2 regions of the Paenibacillus sp. FSL R5-0636 genome follow, and region 1 is predicted to be linked to the other one. Evidence: riboswitches for the same ligand, from Rfam matches in the RefSeq annotation. Region 1 holds a riboswitch; the other holds the start of a gene.
What was found. Region 1 has a riboswitch for cyclic di-GMP ahead of MKX34_RS21880 (thiamine pyrophosphate-binding protein). Riboswitches for the same ligand answer to the same signal wherever they lie in the genome.

Region 1 (3,428 bases):
CGCATCTTTAATTGCAGCTGTGAATTCATCCGCAGTCTCACATTTGTAGCCTTTAGCACCTAGAGATTCAGCGAATTTCACGGCGTCCATTGGTACTTCATATAGAGTTCCATCGATACGACCTGTGGTTTTCTCCATACCCTTAAGAGCCATATCTAGTTGCTTATTATTGACCACGATAAAGATGACAGGGATATCTTTGCAGACAGCGGTGTTAATCTCAGCGCCGAGCATCATGAAACAACCATCACCTGTAATGCAGAGGACAGTTTCTTCAGGAGCTGCAACTTTTGCACCAATAGCCATGCCGATCGAATTACCCATGCAAGCAAAATAAGCATCAAAAACAAAGCTGCCCGGTTTCTTAACCTTGTACCATTTTGCAGCGTGGAATCCATGGCTTCCATCATCAACGAAAATTGAATTATTATAAGGGATCAAATCACTTAAAGTGCTCATTACTGAAGCCAGTGAAAGATTCTTGAGGGTTGGAAGCTCTTCTGAATAATCAGCATCGGCCAAAGCCTCACGTTTGGTGATTGTGCTGGGGTCAATATGATTTAGGCAGTGCACCAAATTATCGCGCAGGTCCCCAGTGACCGGTATCGTTTTGGACAATAGGATTTTTCCGACAAAGGTTGGATCAATATCAAATTGAATTAAAGTTGCTGGATGATTCTCCCGTTTAAGATTACAGATGGTCATATCACTTAAACGTGATCCAAGCACTATAAACAGATCGCTTTTATTCAATAAATCATCCCCGTGGGTCGAACCGCCAACGCCAATAGGACCATGATAGAGCGGGTGATCCCAGACTATAGCCCCTTTTCCACCAGGAGATGTTACTACAGGAATATTAAAAGTTTCTGCGAGTTGAACAAGCTCTTTATGTGCTCCGGAGCGGTTAATTCCTTTACCCGCAATAATCAAAGGATTCTTAGCAGCTTGAATAGCATCGATGACTCTATCGATATTTGCTTGACTAATTAGAGACTCTCTTTCAGGGATTACAATATTGCATTCTTCCAATACTTCAGTTTGTACATCAAAAGGAATACAAAGATGAACAGGACCCCGTTTGGCCAGGGCCACAGAAATCGCATGATTAAAAATAGTACCAAAGTGATCCCCACGTTCAACCAATTTACTGAACAAGGTGGCAGGTCTGAACATATCAGCTAAATCAGCCAGAAAAGAGGTGGAGTCCTGACATTGAGGAATTCCAAGCTCTGTAATGGATTGGTGGCCAGTAATAAACAGGACAGGTAGGTTGTTAGCTTTCGCATGAGCTGCTGCTGTGAGCAGGTTAGTTCCACCAGGACCAGAAGTACCAAATGCTACGCCTAGGTTACCCGTTTTCAGCGCATACCCTGCTGCTTCGAATCCGGAGCTTGCTTCATGTCTACCGGGAATAAATTCAATACCGTAATCGACCATCTTTAGAACTATTGGACAAATCGATTTGCCAATGATCCCAAAAGAATGGGTGACTCCTAGGTTACGTAGTGCTTCCGCCATGTAATCTGCGACTGTCTTCAAAAGAAACACCTCACAAGTTTTTTGATATATATTAGTTATTAATCTACCGAATAGATACGATAGATCAATATACTCAAAAAGTAAAAACCTGTGCTCTATAGTAAGCACAGGTTGGTGGCATAAGGCGCCGCTAAGACTGAACAATAGTTCAGCCGTCCTGGTTCCTCTGCAACCTGGCAATCATGGCCTCAAACGAAAAAATGAGGCTGTAGATCCATGGTTTTGCGTCATCCTCTTTCGAGGATTTTGCCAATATTAATTTATAGTTGATAAGAATAATTTTCCTTTACAATATATTCCTCATTAATTTTTGTCAACATAATCCGCTAAAAAAACTCGAAATTTGACGAAAGTCTTGTCCAAGAGATGAAGTTTTGCCTCGCGAAAAAAACTGCCACCTAAGACTCAGCTTAGGTGGCAGTTGATAGTTTTGAACTAGAATTTAAAGATATGAATGGTTTTTTGCAGATTAAATACGGCCTGGGTCATTTTTTCCGTTTCTTCTGCAACAGACTGCAGGGCATTAATCTGTTCATTCATAGCCGCCGATACCTCTTCAGTGCCTGCAGCGGTTTCTTCGGTGATTGCTGAGATATTCTCAATTGCACTGGAAATTTTCAAGGCACTTTCTAGCATAAGATCACTCTCCGCAGAGAATGAAGAGATTTGCTCGGTAATGTACTGCACGCTTTGTACAATTTGTGCGAAAATATGGGCAGATTGAGTGATCATTTCATTCTGAACCTGCACAACCTCTTCATTGATGGCGATATTATCGATGGCTTGTTTAATATCTGACTCAATGCTGCGGACCAAACCGAATACTTCTTTTGTGGAAGCCGTAGATTCCTCAGCAAGCTTGCGAACCTCTTGAGCGACAACGGCAAAACCCCGACCATGCTCTCCGGCACGAGCAGCTTCGATGGAGGCATTGAGTGACAGCAGGTTGGTCTGCTCAGCGATCTCTGTGATGGTCTTGGTGATCATCGTAATCCCGCGGGCATTTTGTGAGAGAGCTTCAATAGTATCAGCCACTTTTTGTGTAGCCTCTATGTTTTTACGCATGCCTTCAGCCTGTGTATCTACGGATTGGCGCCCTTGCTCAACAAGTTCTAAGGTATGTATTGAACGTCTGTTCATTTCTTTGGTGGAGTTCGTATAATTGGATACTTTGGTCTCAATGTCTTTAATGGATTCTGTCATATCAGCGATATCCGTAGATATTTCATTTGCACCAAGAGCGAGCTCGGTAGAAGAAGAGGCTACTTGTGCCATAACAATTTTCAGGTTCTGGTTCTTATCTTCGATTCCGCGGCTTGCATCCATTACTTGACGGGTGATCTGCGATGCATCGGTCAGAATCTTCTTGAGCTTATCAATCATTGTGTTAAAGGAGCGGCTTACGTCACCCATTGAACCATTTTCGTCCGCTCTGCTAGTGAAATCCCCCTTCGAAATACTGTGAGATACATTAGCAATATCATCAAAAGATGATGTAAGCGTTCTCTCCACGAAGCGAGCAACAGGTAAAGTCAGACCTGCAAGAACAACTACTAGTATAATTCCTACGAGAAATTGACCTAGAATCATTAACGTAACTAAGACAGGAATAGCAAACAGTGCGGCAACGAGGTAACATCCGGCAACAATTCTTTGTTTTAACGGAAGTTTGTGCATCCAGCTCATTGGTAAAATGTCCCCCTTATTAAATTTTATGTAATGGTGTTATTATAGGGGATTTATAGGTCATTGGTCTATAGAGAAGTGTCATAAATCTTCTTTAAGTAGTAGATATTTAGAATTCATGTCAAAATTCCTCATATATTGTGGAAATTGTTTTAATAGCAGACTTTACCATCCCTACTAGTTCGGTAGGAGCTAAAACA
Region 2 (3,428 bases), 3.4 Mb from region 1:
CTGTTATCGGACAATCGTCTTCTGACCTAATGAGGACTATAGCTTAGTAGCTCTGCAATAACGCAGAGCCACTAAGGATCGACCTTTAATTTTCATCAATCAGGAGACATCCGGAAGAAAAAGTGCACTTGCTGGAACTGTCTCTTTAGCTTGACTAGCACTTTCCCACATCAAGCGGACTCTCGCATCGCCTTCATTCTCGTAATACTCCACCTTGATATCGTATAGCCGACCAGCCTTCAGCGTTATAGTGCCCTTACGCTCAGTACCACTTTGCTTAGTCCAACTATCAATCACGGATTCCCCATTCACCCAGACACGGATACCATCATCTGAGGTAGTGTAAAATGTATATTGCTCATTATATAACGGCTTAATTTTACCGCTCCAACGTATGGAGAAACGATCAATCCCGAGGGCGGCATCCGGCGAGCCTTGCCGCCAATTGAAATCGATTATTGCATCAGTTCTGTTAAGAGTTGCCGCTCCCGACAATAACATGTTGTTGTAATACTCTCCTGCAAGCCCCTTCGCGAGAGGAATTGCTGCCTCCCCCTCTTCTTCGGAAGGTGCCGGCGCTGGTGCGGCGCTAGGTGTCGGTGCCAGACCAGTATTTAATTTATCTCTGGTCAGGGTGTAGTTGCTATTCATAAATGTTTTGATTGTGTCTGCACTGTTATTTTCGTAAAGCATTTTTCCCCAGCTCATCATATACGTCCATTTACTTTGCGATTGCTGAAGCTTCTCCAGATTAGGCATTTCACCATTCTCCCCGATCGCAATCGGTTTGCCTGCGGCTAGACTCAACAAGCTGTCATAGTATTTTTGCTGGTAATCATTTTCGTATATATCTGCTGCCAGAATATCTACTTTATCAGCACCTGGATAAGTTAGCGCATAAGGATCTGACCAAACATTGGGAGCATTCGGACTCCATACCCATAACAGATTATTTAATTTATGAACGTTAACAAAACGGTCATACATTATATTCCATAGTTTAGAAAAGTTATTTTTCTTCCCCCACCAGAACCAGTTCCCGTTCATTTCATGATAGGGTCTCCAAAGCACCGGAACATTGGCATCACGCAAGCTTTTTAAAGAGACTGCCACCTTATCAAGCTCAGCGATCAGATTATTATATTGCTTAGTACCCGGTGTAACGTAACTATCGAACTCACTCTGGCTAAGTGTTTTTTTCACATTATCCCAGTCATAAGAGGTGCCCGGCAGGTTAGCATGAAAAGTCATAGCTACGATCCCGCCCGCTTTATTCCAGTTGATGGCGCTGTTCACCACATTTTGACGTTGCCAAGCCATCGTTGCTTCGGACTGACCACTGATCGCACCCATTTCATAACCGTGAAGAGCCGCATATTGTCCGCTGGTTCCCTTCAGCATATTGTTAATTTCATCTGGACTTTCTAAATAGTCATGTTGACCAGCAATAATGCCTTTTCCTGAGATCGAGTAAAAATAGTTAAGCAGCTTTACGGCTTCAGGTGAGGCACCTGGGGTAACTGGCGTTCCAGAATTTGAAGCAGCTATGACAATAGACGGCGAAATTCCAACAGCAAGCGGAAGTGCAGTCAGAAACAGGACGAGTGACAGAAATGCACCAAACAATCGATACGTACGGTAAGCTTTCAAAATAATCTCCCTTTCGGTAGCCAGGCTGCCACTCTTTCGAAGGCCCTATAGCTTTGCGTCCCTACCTTTCGATAGGTTTGCCTTTTCAATTTAAGAGAAATAATCTCTCTTACCGTAAGTATCGACGACAATTAATGATATATTTAGTGTTTTTATGACTTTTTTTGATAATTGAGTCAATTTACCTGTTTCAAGAAATTTTGAATTGGTTAAATAGATAGGTTAGACCTATGAAATGAATTGTTGTAGTTCTATATCATTCCAGTCTAAAGTAATACGAATGTTATCTTCTTCTACTAATTCAGACCCCGTCTGTACCTCTATAAACTCAACATCCGTCAAAGCAAGGATCGCGTGTTTCGTTCCTTCCGGTATACGTACCACGTCCCCAGCCTTCACATTATGTTTTTTCTCATTCAGCACAATACTTGCTTCGCCGCTGACGATTGTCCAAATTTCACTACGCTTGCGATGTAATTGATAGCTGATATTATTCCCCTCGGATATAAAAATCCGTTTGGTCAGCACTTCATTGCCTTCATCATATTTCACATAATCAATAACTTTGTAATGGCCCCAGCGGCGTTCCTCGTACATCGGTCTCTGTTCAAAGGTCTTCAGCACTTCTTTAATCCGTGGGCTCTCAGCTTTATGGGTAACTAGAATTCCATCCGGGCTAGCTGCAATGATCAGATCCTTCGCACCAATTACCGTAATCGGAATGTCCAGCTCATTAATCAAGCAAGTCCCCTCAGAATCCGCCGTCACAAAACCTTTTCCTACATGCTTGCTGCTCATTTCCTCTGTCAGCGTATTCCACGTTCCAAGATCCTTCCAGAATCCATCATACGGCTGCACCACAATATGTTCTTCTTTCTCCACCACTTCATAATCAAAGCTGATGGAAGACAATAGCTTATACTGCTTCTGCAATTCTTCATATCCTAAAGGCAACCCTTTACGCTGCAAAATATCTAACAAGTACCCTAAACGGAAGGCAAACACTCCGCAATTCCACAATGCATTTTGCTCGATGAGCTGTTCTGCTTGTATGCGGTCTGGTTTCTCTTGAAAGTGACTCACCTTCATAAAACCATTCCCCCCCGCCTCTTCAGTGGTAGGAATAATATATCCGTATTTCTCTGAGGCATGTTCAGGAACAACACCCATTAGTGCCAGATTTGCTCCACTTTCCAGCATGGTCCCCTCAAGCATAGCTATGGTATCGAAAAAGGATGCTTCTACATAAGGGTCAACAGGCAATATTGCTACCGTCTCCGCTGGAGAAACACCTGCCACTGAATAAAGATAGGTAGCTGTTAAGGCGATAGCCGGAAAAGTATCCCGACGCTCCGGTTCAACGATAATCGGCACATGACTTCCCAGTTGGCTTTGTATCATTTCTACTTGGCCGCGGCCGGTGGCCAGATAAGATGATTCTGCCATCCCTGCTTCCTCCAACTGTCTCCAGACACGTTGTACCATGGATTCTGGTTCACCTTGAGGGCTTTCAAGTACCTTTAGAAATTGCTTTGAACGTGAGTCGTTGGACAACGGCCATAACCGTTTACCTGAACCGCCTGATAGAAGTACCATTTTCATAGAATGAACCCTCCTTGAATTATGGAAATCGAGCATAATGGAATTGTTATCAAAACGTATAGCTTCCGCTTAGCACTAGTTCGAGCGGATGCATTTTTTAAAAAATTTATTAGGTATGAACCACTCCAAGGGATTTTGGACTTCCGATCGCTGTTATCCTCAGATTTCCTGATTGG

Region 2: another riboswitch for cyclic di-GMP. It lies ahead of MKX34_RS04785 (glycosyl hydrolase); the one in region 1 lies ahead of MKX34_RS21880 (thiamine pyrophosphate-binding protein).

Annotation. Positions count from the first base shown of each region.
Region 1 is NZ_CP150232.1:4,790,556-4,793,983, reverse strand. Features, by position in the region: gene MKX34_RS21880 (thiamine pyrophosphate-binding protein) at 1-1,551, opposite strand, end outside; cyclic di-GMP riboswitch class I at 1,707-1,803, opposite strand; gene MKX34_RS21875 (HAMP domain-containing methyl-accepting chemotaxis protein) at 1,978-3,228, opposite strand; gene MKX34_RS21870 (YafY family protein) at 3,350-3,428, opposite strand, start outside.
Region 2 is NZ_CP150232.1:1,117,040-1,120,467, reverse strand. Features, by position in the region: gene MKX34_RS04785 (glycosyl hydrolase) at 100-1,650, opposite strand; cyclic di-GMP riboswitch class I at 1,663-1,742, opposite strand; gene MKX34_RS04780 (sugar phosphate nucleotidyltransferase) at 1,879-3,252, opposite strand.